3 regions of the Streptomyces sp. NPDC086147 genome follow, and region 2 is predicted to be linked to each of the others. Evidence: predicted binding sites of a transcription regulator. Region 2 holds the regulator's gene; each other region holds the start of a gene.

Region 1 (7,302 bases), on a different contig from region 2:
TCCGAGGCGCCGGCGGGCGGGCAGTTCGGGATGGTCCCGGTGCCGGTGGCGGGGTCGCAGCTCCAGCGCTCGACGGCCGTGCGCGGCTCGGTCGCGGAGAGGTCGTACCGGACGGCGCTCCGCTTGCCGAAGTCGTCGTGCCCGACCGTGAGGAGGCCGTTCGCCAGGGTCAGGCCGCCTCGGTCGACCGGCCGGTACGGGAGGGCCTGGAGCTGCTTGGCGGCCGGGGCGCCTCCGGTGCCCGGCGCCACGCGCCACAGGCCCCAGTGGCCGAGGTCGGTGCCGCCCTCGACGTACAGGCCGCCGTCCGCGCCGACCTCAAACCGGCGGTCGACGACGGTGGAGAAGCCCAGGGAGCGGGTCTCGCCGGTGACGAGGGAGGTCGCCCTGACCGTACGGGGTCCGTTCAGCGGGCCGTAGTGGCTGACCACCCAGTCGCCGAGGAGGGCGACCCGGCCGTGGTGGTCGCCGCCGCCGTCCGGCAGTCTCACGGTGGTGGCGGGCCCGCCGCTCCGGGGGAGGACGAGGACGTCCGAGGCGCCGGAGAGGCCGTACACGACGATCCGGTCCGCGCTCAGGCCGGCGTAGACGTAGGAGCCGGGCCGCTCGGGCAGGTCCGGCAGGGAGGTCAGGGCTCCCGTGGCGAAGTCGAGGACGCCGAGGCCCTTGCCGCCCGCGGCCCGCTGGTACTCGACGACCGCGCCCCGGGCGTCGGAGCCGAGAATGCCGGGCCATCCCACGACGGGCTCCGGCATCCGCACGGCGACGTCCTCGGGGGCGCCGGGACCGAGTCCGAGGAGGTGGAGCGTCGTGGCGCCCCCGGCGTCGGTGCTGTGGCTGAGCAGCCGGCTCGCGCCGCCGAGGATCTCGGCCCACCGGTGGCCGGCGGGGAGTTCGCGGGTGAGGGTGTCGCCGGTCGTCCAGTCGTGGACGGTGGCCGTGCCCGTGTCGTGGTGGGAGCTGAAGCACCCGAACCTGTCGCCCTGGAAGACGATCAGGCCGAGCGAGTCGCAGAGGTCGCGGGGGGCGGCGGTCCCTCCGCCCGCGAGGCTCTGCCAGCGCAGCTTCTCCACGGCCGGGTCGTAGGTCTGCAGGCCGGTCCCCACGCCGAAGAAGCGCTGGACCGGCGGGACGGCGCTGGGCGGCGCGTCGATCGCCACTTCGTACGGGGAGTCGGGCGCGGCCGTCGCGGCGGGCGCCGTGACGGCCAGGCCGGTGATTCCCAGCGCCGCGCTCAGCGCGAGCGCGACGGCTCTTCGGACGGACAAATGGGTCCCCTCGTGCGGCCGGGACGGCGCGTGCCGTGCGGCGTGGTGTCGGATGCGACAGGGGAGGCGGGAACGGCAGGGCGCGTACGCATACGGGTGCGTGTACGGGTGCGTGTACGGATACGGGTGTGTGTCCGCGTACGGGTACGCGCGCGCGTGCCGGAGCCGGGAGTCGGCCCGATGCCCCCCATCTGCCGACAGCCGGATCGTACAGGCGTGCGCGACCGGGACGCCACAGAGAAGATCGCGCCTCCGGCGCCGGGAGCGGAAACCCTCCCGGCGCACCCCGGAAAGGCCCCTTCCCGGGACCCGGGACGGGCTTCCGGGGACCCGTGCCGCCCCTCGCGCCCGCAGGGTCCCTGCGCGCGATCTTCGCGGACCTGGAGGAGGTCGAACTGCGCCGCATGCGCGACGAGCCCGCCGACTCGGCCGCCTTCGGCGAGTCCTTCCTGTGGGCGGGGCTCTTCCGGAAGGCGTAGACGGGTCCGGACAACGCCCGAGGGCGGCACCCCCACCAGGGGGTGCCGCCCTCGTTCGCGTTCAGCGATGAACCGCCGATCCCGGGATCAGGAGATCCCCGAGGATCAGAAGTCCATGTCACCGCCCGGCATGCCGCCGCCGGCCGGCGCGGCGGCCTTCTCCGGCTTGTCGGCGATGACGGCCTCGGTGGTGAGGAACAGCGCGGCGATCGACGCGGCGTTCTGCAGCGCGGAGCGCGTCACCTTCGCCGGGTCGATGATGCCCTCGGCGATGAGGTCGACGTACTCGTTGGTCGCGGCGTTCAGGCCGTGGCCGACGGGCAGGTTGCGGACCTTCTCCGCCACGACGCCGCCCTCGAGGCCGGCGTTGACCGCGATCTGCTTCAGCGGGGCCTCCAGGGCCAGCTTCACGATCGCGGCACCGGTGGCCTCGTCGCCGGAGAGGTCGGCCTCCAGCTTCTCGAAGACGGTCGACGCCTGGAGCAGGGCCACGCCACCGCCGGCGACGATGCCCTCCTCGACGGCCGCCTTCGCGTTGCGGACGGCGTCCTCGATGCGGTGCTTGCGCTCCTTGAGCTCGACCTCGGTCGCGGCACCGGCCTTGATGACGGCCACGCCGCCGGCCAGCTTCGCCAGGCGCTCCTGGAGCTTCTCGCGGTCGTAGTCCGAGTCGCTGTTCTCGATCTCGGCACGGATCTGGTTCACGCGACCGGCGACCTGCTCGCTGTCACCGGCACCGTCGACGATGGTGGTCTCGTCCTTGGTGATGACGACCTTGCGGGCGCGGCCCAGCAGGTCGAGGCCCGCGTTCTCCAGCTTGAGGCCGACCTCCTCGGAGATGACCGTGCCGCCGGTGAGGATGGCGATGTCGTTCAGCATGGCCTTGCGACGGTCGCCGAAGCCCGGGGCCTTGACCGCGACGGACTTGAAGGTGCCGCGGATCTTGTTGACGACCAGGGTCGACAGGGCCTCGCCCTCGACGTCCTCGGCGATGATCAGCAGCGGCTTGCCCGACTGCATGACCTTCTCCAGGAGCGGGAGGAGGTCCTTCACGGAGGAGATCTTGGAGTTGACGATCAGGAGGTAGGGGTCGTCGAGCGACGCCTCCATGCGCTCCATGTCGGTGGCGAAGTACGCCGAGATGTAGCCCTTGTCGAAGCGCATGCCCTCGGTGAGCTCCAGCTCCAGACCGAAGGTCTGGGACTCCTCGACGGTGATGACGCCTTCCTTGCCGACCTTGTCCATCGCCTCGGCGATGAGCTCGCCGATCTGGGTGTCGGCGGCGGAGATGGAGGCCGTGGAGGCGATCTGCTCCTTGGTCTCGACATCCTTCGCCTGCTCGAGGAGGGCGCCGGAGACGGCCTCGACGGCCTTCTCGATGCCGCGCTTGAGGGCCATCGGGTTGGCACCGGCGGCGACGTTGCGGAGGCCCTCGCGGACGAGCGCCTGGGCGAGGACGGTGGCGGTGGTCGTACCGTCGCCGGCGACGTCGTCCGTCTTCTTGGCGACTTCCTTGACCAGCTCGGCGCCGATCTTCTCGTACGGGTCCTCGAGCTCGATCTCCTTGGCGATGGAGACACCATCGTTGGTGATCGTGGGGGCGCCCCACTTCTTCTCGAGGACGACGTTGCGGCCCTTGGGGCCGAGGGTGACCTTGACGGCGTCAGCGAGCTGGTTCATGCCGCGCTCGAGACCGCGCCGGGCCTCCTCGTCGAACGCGATGATCTTGGCCATGTGAAGTGGTCCTCCCGGACATGGGGTGGATAACGCTCCAGGACCGCGCCGACGCCCGCGACGGACGGCCTCCGCGTGTCCGTGTGGTTCCTTGCCCCACCCGGCCGGCGGCCTCGTCTGCCCGATCCTCGTAGCACTCTCACCTGCCGAGTGCTAACGCCAATGATTAGCACTCGACCTAGGAGAGTGCAAGCGACTCTCGGGTTTCGGGAAGGGGGCACTGGGCTCCGGGGGGCGGGAGGGGCGCCCGGGAGCGGGCGGAAGCACCCGCGAACGCGCGAGGGGCCCGCGTCCCCTCAGGGATGCGGGCCCCTCGACGGCGTTGCGTCGTCGGCCGATCGCGCCGCGCTCAGACGGCGAGCTTGACCATGTCCGCCTGCGGACCCTTCTGGCCCTGCGAGATCTCGAACTCGACTCGCTGTCCCTCTTCGAGGCTGCGGTAGCCATCCATCTGGATCGCGCTGTAGTGGACGAAAACATCCGCACCACCGTCGACCGCGATGAAGCCGTAGCCCTTCTCCGCGTTGAACCACTTGACGGTGCCCTGAGCCATGCCTAACTCCCCTATTACTGGCCCTTGCGCGGGGCCGCACTTCACGAACCCCGGGTCAGACCCTGCGCCGGAACGCGTCGACCGCCGCTGAATGTATCTGTCCAACTGCCCTCTGCAACAGGCCATTCGGGCGAGAATTCTGGGCAGCGCGGAAAGGAGAATTGGGGAGGTTCCCTTGAATCGCCGGGCAAGTCGGGCCCGGCAAAGCGCGCAGAAGGTACACAACGCGCACACAGTTTGGCTGCTTCTTGTCAGGTCGAGGCGCGTTCTCATATGCGCCCGGCACGAGCAGCGGCGGGGACTTCCCCAACTCTACCGCGCTCAACCATGCAGAATTGCCCCTTCCGCTTATGGACGCGGAAGGGGCAATTCAATAAAACGGGACAGGAAGAGCGGTGCTCCTCCCTCGGCTCAGCAGCCGCCGGCGACCGCCGGGATGATCGAGACGCCCGAACCGGCCGGGGTGGCCGTCTCCAGGCCCTGCTCGAAGCGCACGTCGTCGTCGTTCACGTAGACGTTCACGAAGCGGCGCAGCTTGCCCTGGTCGTCCAGGACGCGGGCGGCGATGCCCGTGTGGTTCTTCTCCAGGTCCGCGATGACCTCGGCGAGGGTCGCGCCCTCGGCCTGGACCTCGGACTGCCCGCCGGTGTAGGTGCGGAGGATGGTGGGGATGCGGACGTTCACGGCCATGACTTACGTAACCTTTCGGAAAACCGAGGACCGGGGCCCTGAGGGGATCAGCGCGCCAGTCCGGCGTCGCGGAACGCGTCCAGGCTCGGTCGGATGGTGGCGGTCGCCTGAGAGGTGTCGGCCACCGCGTCCAGGGTCTTGAGCCCGTCGCCGGTGTTGAGGACGACGGTGGTGAGCTCCGGGTCGATGAGGCCGTTCTCCACCAGCTTGCGCGTGACGCCGACGGTCACGCCGCCCGCGGTCTCGGCGAAGATCCCCTCGGTCCGCGCGAGCAGCTTGATCGCGTCGACGACCTGCTCGTCGTTCACGTCCTCCACGGCGCCGCCGGTGCGGCGGGCGATGTCGAGGACGTACGGGCCGTCGGCCGGGTTGCCGATGGCGAGCGACTTGGCGATCGTGTTCGGCTTCTGGGGCCGTACGACGTCGTGCCCGGCCTTGAAGGCGGCGGACACCGGGGAGCAGCCCTCGGCCTGGGCGCCGAAGATCTTGTACGGCTTGTCCTCGACCAGGCCCAGCTTGACGAGCTCCTGGAGGCCCTTGTCGATCTTGGTGAGCTGGGAGCCGGAGGCGATCGGGATGACCAGCTGGTCGGGGATGACCCAGCCGAGCTGCTCGCAGATCTCGTACGCGAGCGTCTTGGAGCCCTCGCCGTAGTACGGGCGCAGGTTGACGTTCACGAAGCCCCAGCCCTCGCCGAGCGGGTCGCCGATGAGCTCCGAGCAGAAGCGGTTGACGTCGTCGTAGTTGCCCTCGATGGCGACGAGGTCACCGCCGTAGACGCCGGCCATGACGACCTTGCCCTGCTCCAAGTCGTGCGGGATGAACACGCAGGAGCGGAAGCCGGCGCGGGCGGCGGCGGCGCCGACGGCGCCGGCCAGGTTGCCGGTGGAGGAGCAGGAGAGAGTGGTGAAGCCGAAGGCGCGGGCGGCCTCGATGGCCTGGGCGACGACCCGGTCCTTGAAGGAGTGGGTCGGGTTCCCGGAGTCGTCCTTGACGAAGAGCTTGCCGGGGGCGACGCCGATCTCGCGGGCGAGGTTGTCGGCCTTGACGAGCGGGGTCCAGCCGGGGTTCAGGTTCGGCTTCTCGGCGACGTCGGCGGGGACGGGCAGGAGGGGGGCGTAGCGCCAGATGCTGGCGGGGCCGGCCTCGATGCGCTTCCGCAGCTCCTCGGGGTCCCCGGCGGGGAGGTCGTACGCGACTTCGAGCGGTCCGAAACAGAGTTCGCAGGCGAAGATCGGGCCGAGTGCGAAGACTTCACCGCATTCGCGACAGGAGAGCCCGGACGCGGGACCGAGGTCGACGGTGGTGGCGGGTGCGACGGTCTGTACAGCCATGGAGGCGAGGCCCTTTCTCCTCATCTTTCCCATGACGAATTTTTCGCCATGAGACGGATTTGGCACCTTCCCTAGCCGGGGACCTCGCTGGATGACGAGTGACCGACTGGAGGGTTGCCGGGGCTTCAACGGGCCGTTTCCCTCTGCCCCTCTGGATGAGCGGTATTCGATTGTGGGGAGGGCCGGACTTTCGTTCCTGCGCTCCGACGCGTACGCCACCCCGATGTGCGCGGGGTCGCTGCGTTGTTCAAGACTGTAACCGAAGGCCCGGGCGCTTGGACGGCCCGTCCGAACCGCGAGATGGAGATCACGTGCTGGAAGAGGTGGAGCGCTGGCTGTCCCGGCGGTCCTGGTCCGTGGCGGACCGGCCGCTGGAGCGGATCCTCGCCGCCAAGCGTGCGACGACGGTCAGCGTGGTGCTGCCGGCGCTGAACGAGGAGGCGACCGTCGGGGACATCGTGGGCGTGATCCGGCGCGAACTGATGTCGGAGGCGGTGCCGCTCGTCGACGAGCTGGTGGTCCTCGACTCGGGCTCCACGGACCGCACGGCGGAGGTCGCGGCGGCGGCCGGGGCGCGGGTGGTGGCGCGCGACGACGTACTCCCCCGGATACCGGCCGTGCCCGGCAAGGGCGAAGTGCTGTGGCGGTCACTGATGGTGACGAGCGGGGACGTCGTGTGCTTCGTGGACGCGGATCTGCGGGACTTCTCCGCGGACTTCGTGACGGGGATCGTGGGCCCGCTCCTGACCGACCCGGACGTGGACCTCGTCAAGGCGATGTACGACCGCCCGCTGGACGGCACTCCCGGTCAGGGCGGCCGGGTGACGGAGCTGGTGGCGCGCCCGCTGCTCAATCTGCACTGGCCGCTGCTGGCCGGCTTCGTGCAGCCGCTCGGCGGGGAGTACGCGGCCCGCCGCTCGCTCCTGGAGCGGCTGCCCTTCCCGGTCGGTTACGGAGTGGAGCTGGGCCTGCTCGTGGACGCGCTGCACACGGTGGGTCTGGACGGGCTCGCGCAGGTAGACGTGGGCGTCCGCAAGCACCGGCACCAGGACGGGCACGCGCTCGGCCGGATGGCGGCGGCGATCTACCGGACGGCGCAGCTGAGACTGTCGCGGGGGCACATGGTGCGGCCGTGGCTGACCCAGTTCGAGCGGGGCGAGCGGGGCTTCGAGCCGCGGACGTACGCGGTGGACACGGAGGAGCGGCCGCCGATGGCGGAGATCGCGGAGTACGCGGGGCGCCGC
Region 2 (7,302 bases):
GGGCGGCGCCGGCCCCGGCGGCGAGGACGGCGGCGATCTGGGCGCCGCGCATGATCCCGCCGGCGGCGACGAGCGGGAGGCCGGTGCTCTCGCGGACCTGGGTGACCAGGGTGAGCAGGCCGGTGCCGGGCGTGCCGTCCTCGTCCGGGTCGTCGCGGTGCGTCCCCTGGTGCCCGCCCGCCTCGACGCCCTGGACGCAGACGGCGTCGGCCCCGGCGCGCTCGGCGGCGAGGGCCTCCTCGGCGGAGGTGACGGTGACGATCGTGTACGTGCCGACGCGGGCGAAGGAGGCGAGGACGTCGGGCGCGGGGCAGCCGAAGGTGAAGGAGACGACGGGGACCGGGTCCTCCAGGAGGATGGCCAGCTTGGCGTCGTAGGCGTCGTCGCGGGAGTCGTCGGTCTCGCCGAGCGGGGTCCGGTACCAGTCGGCCTCTCCGGCGAGCTGGTGGCGGTAGACCTCGACGGCGGCGGGGTCGGCGGGCCGTCCGGTCTGCGGCATGAAGAGGTTGACGCCGAAGGGGCGCCCGGTGAGCCCGCGTACCTGCTTGATCTCCTGGTAGAGGCCGCCGGCCGTCTTGTAGCCGCCGGCCAGGAAGCCGAGCGCGCCGGCCTCGCAGACGGCTCCGACGAGCTCGGGGCAGGAGGCGCCACCCGCCATGGGGGCCTGCACGATCGGGAACCGAGAGAGATCGTTCAGTGCGGTGGTGGACATATGGGCATCGTGTCATGCCGCGGGGGAGGGACATGGAAAGGGGCGGTATCCATAGATGGACACCGCCCCTCCCCGTGCTCAAGCCCGTACGTACGGGCCGGGCCTACCGCCCGTTGAACGCGTCCTTCAGCCGCGAGAACAGCCCCTGCTGACCGGGCTGGAACTGGCCGGTCGGCCGTTCCTCGCCGCGCAGCTTGGCGAGCTCGCGCAGGAGGCGCTCCTGCTCGGCGTCGAGCTTGCCCGGGGTCTGGACCTCGACGTGCACGATGAGGTCGCCGCGCCCGTTGCCGCGCAGGTGGGTGACGCCGCGCCCGTGGAGCGGGATCGACTGGCCGGACTGGGTGCCGGGCCTGATGTCGATCTCCTCGACGCCGTCGAGGGTCTGCAGCGGCACCTTGGTGCCGAGCGCGCCCGCCGTCATCGGGATCGTCACCGTGCAGTGCAGGTCGTCGCCGCGCCGCTGGAACATCTCGTGCGGGGTCTCGTGGATCTCGACGTACAGGTCGCCGGCGGGGCCGCCGCCGGGGCCGACCTCGCCCTCGCCCGCGAGCTGGATGCGGGTGCCGTTGTCGACGCCGGCCGGGATCTTGACCGTGAGGGTGCGGCGGGAGCGGACCCGGCCGTCGCCCGCGCACTCGGGGCACGGGGTCGGGACGACGGTGCCGAAGCCCTGGCACTGCGGGCAGGGCCGGGAGGTCATGACCTGGCCCAGGAAGGACCGGGTGACCTGGGAGACCTCGCCGCGGCCGCGGCACATGTCACAGGTCTGCGCGGAGGTGCCGGGCGCGGCGCCCTCGCCGGAGCAGGTCGTGCAGACGACCGCCGTGTCGACCTGGATGTCCTTGGTGGTGCCGAAGGCCGCCTCATCGAGGCTGATCTCCAGGCGGATCATGGCGTCCTGGCCCCGGCGGGTGCGCGAGCGCGGGCCGCGCTGCGAGGCCGTGCCGAAGAAGGCGTCCATGATGTCGGAGAAGTTGCCGAAGCCGCCCGCTCCGAAGCCGCCCGCGCCGCCTCCGCCGGAGGCCGAGAGCGGGTCGCCGCCGAGGTCGTAGACCTGCTTCTTCTGCGGGTCCGAGAGGACCTCGTAGGCGGCGTTGATCTCCTTGAAGCGCTCCTGCGTCTTCGGATCGGGATTGACGTCCGGGTGCAGCTCGCGCGCGAGCCTCCGGAACGCCTTCTTGATCTCGTCCTGGGAAGCGTCGCGGCGCACGCCGAGTACGGCGTAGTAGTCCGTGGCCACTTACGACTCCGCCAGGATCTGTCCGACGTAACGTGCCACTGCGCGTACCGCTCCCATCGTTCCGGGGTAGTCCATGCGGGTCGGTCCGACCACGCCGAGTTTGGCGACTGCCTCGCCGCCCGAACCGTAGCCGACCGAGACGACGGACGTGGAGCTCAGCCCCTCGTGGGCGTTCTCGTGCCCGATCCGTACGGTCATGCCCGATTCCTTGGCCTCGCCGAGCAGCTTGAGGAGGACGACCTGCTCCTCCAGAGCCTCCAGGACGGGCCTGATCATCAGGGGGAAGTCGTGTCCGAAGCGGGTGAGGTTGGCGGTGCCGCCGATCATCAGCCGCTCCTCGTGCTCCTCCACGAGGGTTTCGAGGAGGGTCGCGAGCACGGTCGAGACCGTGGCGCGGTCCTCGGCCTCCTCGAAGGACTCGGGGAGGTCCTGCACCAGCTGCGGCACGTCGGCGAACCGGCGGCCGACGACCCGGCTGTTGAGCCGGGCCCGCAGGTCGGCGAGGGAGGTCTCGCCGAAGGGCGCGGGGCAGTCCACGACCCGCTGCTCGACCCGGCCGGTGTCCGTGATGAGGACGAGCATCAGGCGGGCCGGGGCCAGCGAGAGCAGTTCCACGTGCCGGACGGTCGAACGGGTCAGCGAGGGGTACTGGACGACGGCGACCTGCCGGGTGAGCTGCGCGAGCAGCCGGACCGTGCGGCCGACGACGTCGTCCAGGTCGACCGCGCCGTCGAGGAAGTTGTGGATGGCCCGCCGCTCGGGCGTCGACAGCGGCTTGACCCCCGCGAGCCGGTCGACGAACAGGCGGTAGCCCTTGTCCGTCGGGATGCGGCCGGCGCTGGTGTGGGGCTGGGCGATGTAGCCCTCGTCCTCGAGCACGGCCATGTCGTTGCGCACGGTGGCGGGCGACACGCCGAGCTTGTGGCGCTCCGTGAGCGCCTTGGAGCCGACGGGCTCCTCCGTCCCGACATAGTCCTGGACGATGGCGCGCAGCACTTCGAGTCTGCGTTCGCTGAGCATCGTGCGCACCTCCAGCTGTCGTCGGTCGATCCGGTTGCTCCGCTTTTGGCACTCGCCCTGTCCGAGTGCCAGCGATCCCCGGCCAGTGTACGGCGGCACACATCGCTCCTGGCAAGGAGGCGACGCCCCACCGGTTAGCGTCGGTGCATGGACGTCGACTGGGAAGCACGGGGATGGGAACGGCTCGCGGACGGGGTGGGCCGGCGCCGGCTGCCCGTCTGGGACGCCACGGTGGGGCTCGTCGTGGGCGAACGGGCGGTGCTGCTGTACGACACGGGGTCGTCCCTCGCGGAGGGCGCGGAGCTGCGGGCGGAGGTGGCGGAACTCACGGGCGGCCGGAGGGTGACGCACATCGCACTGAGCCATCCGCACTTCGACCACGTGTTCGGCACGGCGGCCTTCGCGGGCGCGGAGGTCTTCGGCGCGGTCGGCACGGAGGAGCTGCTCGCCCGGGGACGGGACCGGGAGGAGCTGCGCGCGGACGGGGTGCGGCAGGGTCTCGACCCGGCGGCGGCCGCGGAGGCGGCGGACGTCCTCGTGGCCCCGCGGCACGTGGTCTCCGGCGAGTGGACGCTCGACCTGGGCGGCCGGCAGGTGCTCCTGGCGAACGTCGGCCCCGGGCACACGGGCCACGACCTGGCGCTCCTGGTGCCCGGTCCGCCGGAGGTGGTCTTCTGCGGGGACCTGGTGGAGGAGTCGGGCGAGCCGCAGGCGGGCCCGGACGCGATCCCGTCCCGCTGGCCGGACGCCCTGGACCGGCTCCTGTCGCTCGGCGGCGGGGACGCGGTGTACGTGCCGGGGCACGGGGCGGTGGTGGACGCCGCGTTCGTACGACGCCAGCGGGAGGAACTGGCGACGCGCTTCTCCGTCGCATAACGTCGCCCGGATGCGCGGCCACGAACCGGACTTGACGCCCTCCTGGCAGCGTCTCCCGGGGGCCGCACCGGATTCCGGCGGTGTCGCGACGCCACGCCCTGGACAGGATGGAGCTCATGCGCAGCTACAACCCGGACCTGACGCCCCCCTGGAAGAAGTCGGCGCCCGTCCCCGAGGTCCCGGCCGACCGCGACCTCGTCGTGGAGGAGGTGGGGACGGGCTTCTGCGGGGCGGTGATCCGCTGCGAGGCGGGCACGGTGACCCTGGAGGACCGCTTCGGGAAGCACCGGGTCTTCCCGCTGGAACCGCGCGGCTTCCTCCTGGAGGGGAAGGTCGTGACCCTGGTCCGCCCGGCCTCGGGACCGGCCCGCCCGACCCGTACGGCCTCCGGCTCGGTCGCGGTGCCGGGCGCACGCGCGCGCGTGGCGCGGGCGGGCCGGATCTACGTCGAGGGCCGCCACGACGCGGAGCTGGTCGAGCGGGTCTGGGGCGACGACCTGCGGATCGAGGGCGTGGTCGTGGAGTACCTGGAGGGCGTCGACGACCTGCCGGCGATCGTCGCGGAGTTCGGCCCGGCGCCCGACGCGCGCCTCGGCGTCCTGGTGGACCACCTGGTCCCGGGCTCGAAGGAGTCCCGGATCGCGGCACAGGTGACCTCGCCGGACGTCCTGGTCGTCGGCCACCCGTACATCGACGTCTGGGAGGCGGTGAAGCCGTCCTCGCTCGGCATCCCGGCCTGGCCGACGGTCCCGCGCGGCCAGGACTGGAAGACGGGCGTCTGCCGCGCCCTGGGCTGGCCGGACCACACGGGCGCGGCCTGGCAGCACATCCTGTCGAGGGTGACGTCGTACAAGGACCTGGAGCCGGCGCTGCTGGGCCGGGTCGAGGAGCTGATCGACTTCGTGACGGCGCCGTAGGACGCCGCCGGACACGCCCTAGTCCACCAGGTCCCGCACCACCGCGTCCGCGAGCAGCCGGCCCCGCAGGGTCAGGACCGCCCGCCCCGCCCCGTACGGGCCGGGGTCCAGGAGGCCGTCCTCCAGGGCCTTGCGGGAGGCGGCGAGGCCCGCGGGCTTGAGCAGGGCCAGCTCGACCCCCTCCCGGAGCCGCAGCTCCAGCAGGATCCGCTCCACCCGCCGGTCCTCCTCGGAGAGGAGCTCGCGGCCCGCGCCCGGCGTCCTCCCGGCCGCGAGGGCCGCCGCGTACGTGCCGGGGTGCTTCACGTTCCACCAGCGGACCCCGCCCACGTGGCTGTGCGCGCCGGGCCCGGCGCCCCACCAGTCGGCGCCGCGCCAGTACAGCTCGTTGTGGAGGCAGCGCCCGGCCTCCGAGGTGGCCCAGTTGGACACCTCGTACCACTCGAAGCCGGCCCCGGACAGCACCTCCTCGGTGATCAGGTACCGGTCGGCGTGCACGTCGTCGTCGGTCATCGGCACCTCGCCGCGCCGGATGCGGCGGGCGAGCTGCGTGCCCTCCTCGACGATCAGGGCGTAGGCACTGACGTGGTCGGGACCGGCGCCGATCGCCGCGTCGAGCGAGGCCCGCCAGTCGTCGTCGGACTCGCCGGGCGTGCCGTAGATCAGGTCGAGGTTGACGTGGTCGAACCCGGCGGCCCGCGCCTCGGCGACGCACGCCTCGGGGCGTCCGGGCGTGTGGGTGCGGTCGAGGACCTTCAGGACGTGCTGCCGGGCGCTCTGCATGCCGAAGGAGATCCGGTTGAAGCCGCCCTCGCGCAGCTCCGCGAGGTACGCCGGGTCGACCGACTCGGGATTCGCCTCGGTGGTGACCTCGGCGTCGTCCGCGAGCCCGAACTCGTCGCGGATCGCCCCCAGCATCCGTACGAGGTCCCCGGCGGCGAGCAGCGTGGGCGTGCCGCCGCCGACGAAGACGGTCCGGACCGGCCGGGGGTCGTCGCCGAGGACCTTGCGGGCGAGCCGGACCTCCTCGGCGACCTGCTCGGCGTAGTTGTCCCGGGAGGCGAGCACGCCCCCCGTGCCGCGCAGCTCGCTCGCCGTGTAGGTGTTGAAGTCGCAGTACCCGCAGCGCGTCGCGCAGTAGGGCACGTGCAGGTAGAACCCGAGCGGGCGCTCCCCGGCCCCTTCCAGGGCGTGCGGGGGCAGCGCCCCGTCCTCGGGAACGGTCTCACCATCGGGCAGTACGGAAGGCATGAGCCCATTGTCCCGTACTGCCCGGGGTGGGCCGGCTGCCTGTGGACAACCGGCTCCCGTGCTGGTCGCCCCCGGTGCGGGGGCGCCGGTCAGGACTCGCGCGAGCCCGCGTACATCTCCTCGATGAGGTGCTTGTACTCGCGCTCCACGACCGGGCGCTTGAGCTTCAGGGACGGGGTCAGCTCGCCGTGCTCGATGTCGAGGTCGCGCGGCAGCAGGCGGAACTTCTTGATCGTCTGCCAGCGCTGGAGGCCCTCGTTGAGGCGGTCCACGTAGCCCTGGATCAGCTTCTCGGTCTGCGGGGCGGCGACGACCTCGGCGTACGACTTGCCCGCGAGGTCGTGGTCGGCGGCCCAGCCGAGGATGGAGGGCTCGTCGAGGGCGATCAGGGCGGTGCAGAAGTTCCGGTCGGCGCCGTGGACCAGGATGTTCGAGACGAACGGGCAGACGGCCTTGAACTGGCCCTCGACCTCGGCCGGCGCGATGTACTTGCCGCCGGACGTCTTGATCAGGTCCTTCTTGCGGTCGGTGATCCGCAGGTAGCCGTCGGCGGACAGCTCGCCGATGTCGCCGGTGTGGAACCAGCCGTCGGACTCCAGGACCTCGGCGGTCTTCTCGGGCAGGCCGTGGTAGCCCTCCATGATGCCGGGGCCGCGCATCAGGATCTCGCCGTCGTCGGCGATGCGGACCTCGGTGCCGGGGAGCGGCTTGCCGACGGTGCCGGTGCGGTAGGCCTCGCCCGGGTTGACGAAGGAGGCGGCGGAGGTCTCGGTGAGGCCGTAGCCCTCCAGGATGTGGATGCCCGCGCCGGCGAAGAAGTAGCCGATCTCGGGGGCGAGGGCGGCGGAGCCGGAGACGCACGCGCGCAGGTTGCCGCCGAAGGCCTCGCGGATCTTGCCGTAGACGAGGGCGTCGGCGACCTTGTGCTTGACGCCCAGGCCGAAGGGCGCGGAGGCGGTGCCGGTGCGGCGGAAGTTGTCCTGGGTGGTCTTCGCGTAGTCGCGGGCGACCTCGGCGGCCCACTGGAAGATCTTGTACTTGGCGCCGCCGGCGGCGCGGGCCTTGGCGGCGACCCCGTTGTAGACCTTCTCGAAGATGCGGGGCACGGACGCCATGTAGGTCGGCTGGACCACCGGCAGGTTCTCGATGATCTTGTCGACGCGGCCGTCGACGGCGGTGACGTGCCCGACCTCGATCTGGCCGGAGGTGAGGACCTTGCCGAAGACGTGGGCGAGCGGCAGCCAGAGGTACTGCACGTCCTCCTGGGTGACGAGGCCGGTCGCGGC
Region 3 (7,302 bases), on a different contig from region 2:
CGGGGGCGCTGCTCGTCGGCGTCTCGGCGGCCAAGGCGTACGCCTACGCCCTCGGCAAGCCGCTCTACGGCGTCAACCACCTGGCCTCGCACATCTGCGTCGACCAGCTGGAGCACGGCCGGCTGCCCGAGCCGACGATGGCCCTCCTGGTCTCCGGCGGGCACTCCTCGCTGCTGCTCTCCACCGACATCACCTCCGACGTGCGGCCGATGGGCGCCACCATCGACGACGCGGCCGGCGAGGCCTTCGACAAGATCGCCCGCGTGCTCGACCTCGGCTTCCCCGGCGGACCGGTCATCGACCGGCTCGCCAGGGAGGGCGACCCGAAGGCGATCAACTTCCCGCGCGGTCTGAGCGGCGCCAAGGACCCGGCGTACGACTTCTCCTTCTCCGGGCTCAAGACCGCCGTGGCCCGCTGGATCGAGGCGAAGCGGGCGGCCGGCGAGGAGGTGCCGGTGCGGGACGTGGCCGCGTCCTTCCAGGAGGCGGTCGTGGACGTGCTCACCCGCAAGGCCGTCCGGGCCTGCAAGGACGAGGGCGTCGACCACCTGATGATCGGCGGCGGCGTGGCCGCGAACTCGCGGCTGCGCGCCCTCGCCCAGGAGCGCTGCGAGCGCGCCGGGATCCGGCTGCGGGTGCCCCGGCCGGGCCTGTGCACGGACAACGGCGCGATGGTCGCGGCCCTCGGCTCCGAGATGGTCTCCCGGGGCCGGGCCGCCTCCGACCTGGAGCTGTCGGCGGACTCCTCGCTGCCGGTGACGGACCCGCACGTGCCGGGCGCCCACGCGCACGACCACGATCACGATCACGTGCACGAGGTCAGCAAGGAGAACCTGTACTCGTGAGGCTCACCCTCATGTGGGAGGCGCGGGCCGCGCAGGGGCGGGGGCCCGAGCTCCTGGAGTGGGCCCGGGAGCGGTCCCGGGTCCTCGCGTACGAGCCCGTGCGCCGAGAGGTCTTCCGCGCGCCCCAGGACCGGGTCCTCGTCCTCACCTGGTGGGAGGCGGAGACGTTCGACGCGGAGCTGCCCGAGCTGCCCGAGCCGGACGCGGAGCTGATCACCCGGCCGGTCCACCGCTGGCGGTTCGAAGCGGTCGAGTAGCCGTACGGACGGATGTCCGATCGGTCACACGTGCGGCCGTCGGGCAACCTTTCGAGGCGTGCGGGCATCTCCCGGCGCGTGAAGAAGACGATCGTGCTCCGGGCGGCGCTGACCGCCGCGGCCCTCCTGGTGACCGGCTGCACGGCGGAGCGCCCCGCCGCCGCCCCCGTGCCCGCCCCGGCCCCGCCGACGTCGTCCGCGCCCCGGCCCACCGCCGGGACCGGGGCGCCGGGCGCTCCGGCGGAGGCCGCCGCGTACCGCAAGTGGGGGCTGAAGCCCTTCGCGGCCCCGCCCGCGCCGCCGGCGGTGAAGCCGGTGGTCCGCAAGGCGGGGGAGCCGGTGCCGGTGATCAGCGACGTCCCCACCGACGAGAAGATCGTCTTCCTCACGATCGACGACGGGGCGGAGAAGGACCCCGAGTTCGTCACGATGATGAAGGAGCTCAAGGTCCCCTTCACCATGTTCCTGACCGACTCCGCCATCCGCACCGACTACGCCTACTTCTCCCCGCTCGTCGCCCAGGGCCACGGCGTCGCCAACCACACCCTCACCCACCCCAATCTGCGCACCCTCTCCCCGGAGGCCCAGCGCCGGGAGATCTGCGGCCAGCAGGAGAGGCTGAAGCAGCGGTACGGCACGGCCCCGCGCCTCTTCCGCCCGCCGTACGGCAACTGGAACGAGGCCACGCGCACGGCGGCCGGGACCTGTGGGGTGGACGCGATCGTGCTGTGGCGCGAGTCCATGCAGATCCAGAACATGCAGTACCAGCGCGGCGACCGGAAGCTCCACCCCGGCGACATCGTCCTCGCCCACTTCCGCGGCCCGTCCGAGCTCAAGGGCCGCACGATGACCGAGATGACGGCCACGATGCTCCGCCGCATCCAGGAGCAGGGCTTCACGGTGGCGCGGCTGGAGGACTACGTCTGAGGACACCGGATCGGATGACGGCTTCGGGTTTCCGCTCGCTAGGGTCTGTCCGGCGGATCAGGGTCGGACAGGCCCTAGGCTTGCCGTACGGTTCACCATCCCGGGCATGGGAGAACGCATGACCGCCGCTGCCCCAGACCAGCCGCTGATCCCGCAGCCTCCGTCGACCGTCACGGCCCTGCGGCAGGCGGTGGCGCAGATCGCCCCGGCGTCCCTGCCCGCCTTCACCCGCGAGCTGGACCAGGCGGCCGACCAGGCCCGTCTCGGGTCGGATCTCGCGCCGCTGCGCCGTTTCACCGCGCACTGGGCCGTCTACGTCCACATCCAGCGCCAGCCGCGGTTGGCGGCGCGGTTCCGGGAACTCGAAGCCGTCGCCGCGACCGGCGACGCGGACCGGGTGAGGGAGGCCGCGTCCCGGATGGGCCGCCTGCTCGACGACGCCCGGGACGCGCTGTCGGGGACCGGCGGTGAGTGAGCGCTGGCGCTGGGAGTACGACCCCGACGCCGCGCACGTCGCGGGAGGCGTTCCGGCACCGGTGGTCGCGGAGGTCGAACGCCTGACGTCCCAGCTGGTGGACCTCGCCGAGATGGGCGTGGACGTCGGTGATCTGGGCGAAGGGCCGAAGCCGGGCGGGCTGCGGCGCATGGACGCGGCCGGCGGGTGGTTCTACTTCCTCGCGGCACCGAGGGCCCGGCTGATCGTGGTCGTACGGATCATCCCTCCGTTCGACAGCCTCTGAGCCGCACCGGGGGAGCCCTCGCGGAGACGTGCGCTCACGCGCCCCCGGCCGCCCGGACCGGCTGTCCGATCAGCATCGTCGGAGCCCCCGCGACCCGGGTGAGCAGCACCGTCGCCGCGTTCGGCCCCTTCGGCTTCACCTTGCGCCGGATCTCCTCCGGCTCGACCGCCGAGCCCCGCTTCTTCACGGTCAGGGTGCCGACCTCCCGCTCCCGCAGCAGCGCCTTCAACCTCTTCAGGTTGAAGGGGAGTTCGTCGGTGATCTCGTACGCGGCGGCGTACGGGGTGGGGACCAGCACGTCCGAGGTCACGTACGCGATCGTCTCGTCGATCAGACCGCCGTCCAGCTCCTCGGCAGCCTCCGCCACCAGGTGCGCGCGGATCACCGCGCCGTCCGGCTCGTACAGGTAGCGCCCGACCGGCCGGACCGCCGGGTCGGGCAGCCCGCGCCCGGCGAGGGTCGCGCCGGAGGGCAGCAGCGTGGCCCGGCGCGCGCCCGGCTCCGTACCGAACCACAGCACGGCCTCCTTCACGTCCCCGCCGTCCGAGATCCACTCGGCCTCGGCCTCCGCCGGTACGGCCTCGTGCGGAATGCCCGGCGCCACCTTCAGGGCCGCGTGCGGGGCCTTCCGGGCCGCCTCGACCGCCCAGGACAGCGGCGGGGAGTACGCCTCCGGGTCGAAGATCCTGCCCCGGCCGCCGCGCCGGGCGGGGTCGACGAAGACCGCGTCGTAAGGGCTCGTGTCGATCTCCGTCACGTCCGCGCACCGCACCTCGATCAGGCCGGACAGGCCGAGCGCCTCGGCGTTGGCGCGGACCGTCTCGGCGGTCAGCGGGTCGCGGTCGACGGCGAGGACGGAGATCCCGGCGCGGGCCAGGGCGATCGCGTCGCCGCCGATCCCGGAGCACAGGTCCGCCACGCCGCCGACGCCCAGCGCCTTCATCCGGCCGGCCCGGTACGCGCCGACCGAGGCCCGGGTCGACTGCTCGACGCCGTTCGGCGTGAAGTACATCCGGTACGCGTCCTCCGCGCCGAACTTCGCCACCGCCCGCTGCCGCAGCCGCGCCTGGCCGAGCGCCGCCGTGACCAGCTCGGCGGGATGGTCGCGGCGCAGCCGGGAGGCGACCGCCAGCTCCCGGGCGGGGTCGTAGTCGCGCAGGGCGGCGAGGAGCGTCTGCCCCTCGGGGGCGAGCAGGGCGGCGAAGGAGGCGAGGTCGGTCACCCGTCCCATTCTGGCCCCTGTCCCGGCCCCCCGGCCCTGGCCCCTGTCCCGGCCCCCCGGGGAGCTGTGGGCCGGCCGGGGGACGGTGGGCCGGGTACGGCGGTGTCGCGGCCGGAAGGAGCCGCCGCGCTGACAGGATGCGGCGCCATGCAGCTTGTACGACAAAAGGAACAGAAGATGAGAAAAGGCGTGCACCGCTCCCGTCGGACGTCCGGGGCGGCGCTCGTCGTCGCCGCCCTCGCCTCCACCGCCGTGGCCTGCTCCGGCGCCGGCCCGGACCGCGCCGCACCGCCTTCCCCCGCCTCCGGCCAGCAGGCCCCGAAGCAGGGCGCCGCCGCGCCCGAACCGCAGGTCCGGAAGGCCGAGGAGCTGCGCCTCCGGAAGGCCGCCCGCGCGCTCGCCGCCAAGAAGTGGGGCCTCGCCGAGCCCCCGCTCGAAGCGCCGGCCCCGCCCGCCGTGAAGCCGAGGATCACCACCCGCAAGGGCTTCGAGACCAAGAGCGAGGGCATGCCGCCCGTCTTCACCACCGTGCCGACCAAGGAGAAGGTCGTCTTCCTGACGATCGACGACGGCTCGGAGAAGGACCCCGAGCTGCTGCGGATGATGGAGGAGCTGAAGATCCCGTACAGCGCCTTCCTCAGCGACTACGTCGTCAGCGACGACTACGCCTACTTCTCCCGGATGCAGAAGTCGCAGAAGGGCGGGGTCGCCCTCCACAACCACACCCTGAACCACCGCTACCTGCCCGGACTCTCGTACAGCCGGCAGAAGCGCGAGATCTGCGGCATGCAGGACGTCATCGAGAAGAAGTACGGCAAGCGGCCCGAACTCTTCCGCCCGCCGTACGGCAACTACAACGACGACACCCTGCGCGCGGCCAAGTCCTGCGGCGTCAAGGCCGTCCCGCTGTGGGCCGCCGAGGCCTTCCCCGACCGCATGGAGTGGCGCGAGTGGGACCGGGACCTGCACCCCGGCGACATCGTCCTCACCCACTTCCGGGGCGAGGGGGACTGGAAGGGCAGCATGGCCGACATGGTCCGCCGCGTGATGAACGTGATCACGGCCAAGGGCTACGCGGTCGCGAAGCTAGAGGACTACGTGTGAGACCCGGGAGGCGCGGGCGGCGGCGGGCCGCCGCCCTGGCCCTGACCGGAACGCTGCTCGTCCTCCCGGCCCTCACCGGCTGCGCCTCCTCGGCCGACCCGGTCGACTCGATCGAACGGCTCGGCCGGAGGGCGGCGGAGGGGGTGGCGCCCCGGGCGCCGGCGCCGCCGGGGGAGCGGGTGAGGGTCGGACGGGCCGTGGTGGAGGGAAAGCCGGTCGAACGGGCGGGCGTACGGACTGCGGACCGGGAGGGGAGACGCTGCCGGAAGGCCCCGGAACCCCGTACGACCGTGCCCCCGGTCACGCCACGGAGCGATGAATTGGCACTCCGCTTGACCGAGTGCTAATCGCGGTCATAGTCTCGGCTCTGGCACTCCCCACCGGAGAGTGCCAACACAGCGACGGGCAGGTCCGGCACCCGCGACGACGGATCCACCTGGTTCGCCACCTCAGACAGTCAACCCCGTGATCTCCGAAGGGGGAGGTCGGATCGTGACGACCACCAGCTCCAAGGTTGCCATCAAGCCGCTCGAGGACCGCATCGTGGTCCAGCCGCTCGACGCCGAGCAGACCACCGCCTCTGGCCTGGTCATCCCGGACACCGCCAAGGAGAAGCCCCAGGAGGGCGTCGTCCTGGCCGTGGGCCCGGGCCGCTTCGAGAACGGCGAGCGCCTGCCGCTCGACGTCAAGACCGGCGACGTCGTGCTCTACAGCAAGTACGGCGGCACCGAGGTGAAGTACAACGGCGAGGAGTACCTCGTCCTCTCGGCCCGCGACGTGCTCGCGATCGTCGAGAAGTAAGTCACCCCAGGCCAGAAGGCTTTGAGCTGCGCCCCGAGGCCCCATTCCTGGGCGCCCCGGGGCGCCGTTCGTTCCACCAGAATTCCGAGAGGGCTGAACCGCTCCCATGGCGAAGATCCTGAAGTTCGACGAGGACGCCCGTCGCGCCCTTGAGCGCGGCGTCAACAAGCTTGCCGACACGGTGAAGGTGACGATCGGCCCCAAGGGCCGCAACGTCGTCATCGACAAGAAGTTCGGCGCCCCCACCATCACCAACGACGGTGTCACGATCGCCCGCGAGGTCGAGATCGAGGACCCGTACGAGAACCTCGGCGCCCAGCTGGTGAAGGAGGTGGCGACCAAGACCAACGACATCGCGGGTGACGGCACCACCACCGCCACCGTGCTCGCCCAGGCCCTGGTCCGCGAGGGTCTGCGCAACGTCGCAGCCGGCGCCTCCCCGGCCGCCCTGAAGAAGGGCATCGACGCCGCCGTCAAGGCCGTGTCCGAGGAGCTCCTCGCCACCGCGCGCCCGATCGAGGACAAGTCCGACATCGCCGCCGTCGCCGCGCTCTCCGCGCAGGACCAGCAGGTCGGCGAGCTCATCGCCGAGGCGATGGACAAGGTCGGCAAGGACGGCGTCATCACCGTCGAGGAGTCCAACACCTTCGGCCTGGAGCTCGACTTCACCGAGGGCATGGCCTTCGACAAGGGCTACCTGTCCCCGTACATGGTGACCGACCAGGAGCGCATGGAGGCCGTCCTCGACGACCCGTACATCCTGATCAACCAGGGCAAGATCTCCTCGATCCAGGACCTGCTGCCCATCCTGGAGAAGGTCATCCAGGCCGGCGCCGGCAAGCCGCTCCTGATCATCGCCGAGGACGTCGAGGGCGAGGCCCTGTCGACCCTGGTCGTGAACAAGATCCGCGGCACGTTCAACGCCGTGGCCGTCAAGGCCCCCGGCTTCGGCGACCGTCGCAAGGCCATGCTCGGCGACATCGCCACCCTCACCGGTGCCACCGTCATCGCCGAGGAGGTCGGCCTCAAGCTCGACCAGGCCGGCCTGGACGTGCTCGGCACCGCCCGCCGCGTCACCATCACCAAGGACGACACCACCATCGTCGACGGTGGCGGCGACTCGTCCGAGGTGCAGGGCCGCGTCAACCAGATCAAGGCCGAGATCGAGTCCACGGACTCCGACTGGGACCGCGAGAAGCTCCAGGAGCGCCTCGCGAAGCTGGCCGGCGGCGTGTGCGTGATCAAGGTCGGCGCCGCCACCGAGGTGGAGCTGAAGGAGAAGAAGCACCGTCTGGAGGACGCCATCTCCGCGACCCGCGCCGCGGTCGAGGAGGGCATCGTCTCCGGTGGCGGCTCCGCGCTCGTCCACGCCGTCAAGGTCCTGGAGGGCAACCTCGACAAGACCG

What was found. The regulator HrcA, encoded in region 2, represses chaperone genes, less so after heat shock. The targets are predictions, from matches to a motif close to TTNGCACTCNGNNNNNCNGAGTGCNAA.
Region 1: the regulator HrcA is predicted to act here: its motif matches at 3,648-3,674, upstream of groL (chaperonin GroEL).
Region 3: the regulator HrcA is predicted to act here: its motif matches at 5,416-5,442, upstream of groES (co-chaperone GroES).

What each region holds. Positions count from the first base shown of each region.
Region 1 covers NZ_JBFBJO010000007.1:146,546-153,847, reverse strand. The annotation lists gene AB0398_RS18050 (VCBS repeat-containing protein) at 1-1,268, opposite strand, end outside; partial or broken gene AB0398_RS18045 (SAM-dependent methyltransferase) at 1,625-1,747, shown strand; gene groL (chaperonin GroEL) at 1,853-3,481, opposite strand; gene AB0398_RS18035 (cold-shock protein) at 3,831-4,034, opposite strand; gene AB0398_RS18030 (MoaD/ThiS family protein) at 4,446-4,724, opposite strand; gene thrC (threonine synthase) at 4,772-6,058, opposite strand; SAM riboswitch class I at 6,076-6,220, opposite strand; gene AB0398_RS18020 (glucosyl-3-phosphoglycerate synthase) at 6,370-7,302, shown strand, end outside.
Region 2 covers NZ_JBFBJO010000005.1:26,756-34,057, forward strand. The annotation lists gene AB0398_RS13355 (nitronate monooxygenase) at 1-712, opposite strand, end outside; gene dnaJ (molecular chaperone DnaJ) at 816-1,952, opposite strand; gene hrcA (heat-inducible transcriptional repressor HrcA) at 1,953-2,972, opposite strand; gene AB0398_RS13370 (MBL fold metallo-hydrolase) at 3,120-3,848, shown strand; gene AB0398_RS13375 (DUF3097 domain-containing protein) at 3,965-4,765, shown strand; gene hemW (radical SAM family heme chaperone HemW) at 4,784-6,016, opposite strand; gene AB0398_RS13385 (AMP-dependent synthetase/ligase) at 6,106-7,302, opposite strand, start outside.
Region 3 covers NZ_JBFBJO010000001.1:86,060-93,361, forward strand. The annotation lists gene tsaD (tRNA (adenosine(37)-N6)-threonylcarbamoyltransferase complex transferase subunit TsaD) at 1-845, shown strand, start outside; gene AB0398_RS00500 (hypothetical protein) at 857-1,102, shown strand; gene AB0398_RS00505 (polysaccharide deacetylase family protein) at 1,181-2,029, shown strand; gene AB0398_RS00510 (DUF6247 family protein) at 2,148-2,504, shown strand; gene AB0398_RS00515 (hypothetical protein) at 2,497-2,769, shown strand; gene AB0398_RS00520 (SAM-dependent methyltransferase) at 2,804-4,000, opposite strand; gene AB0398_RS00525 (polysaccharide deacetylase family protein) at 4,169-5,095, shown strand; gene groES (co-chaperone GroES) at 5,588-5,896, shown strand; gene groL (chaperonin GroEL) at 6,003-7,302, shown strand, end outside.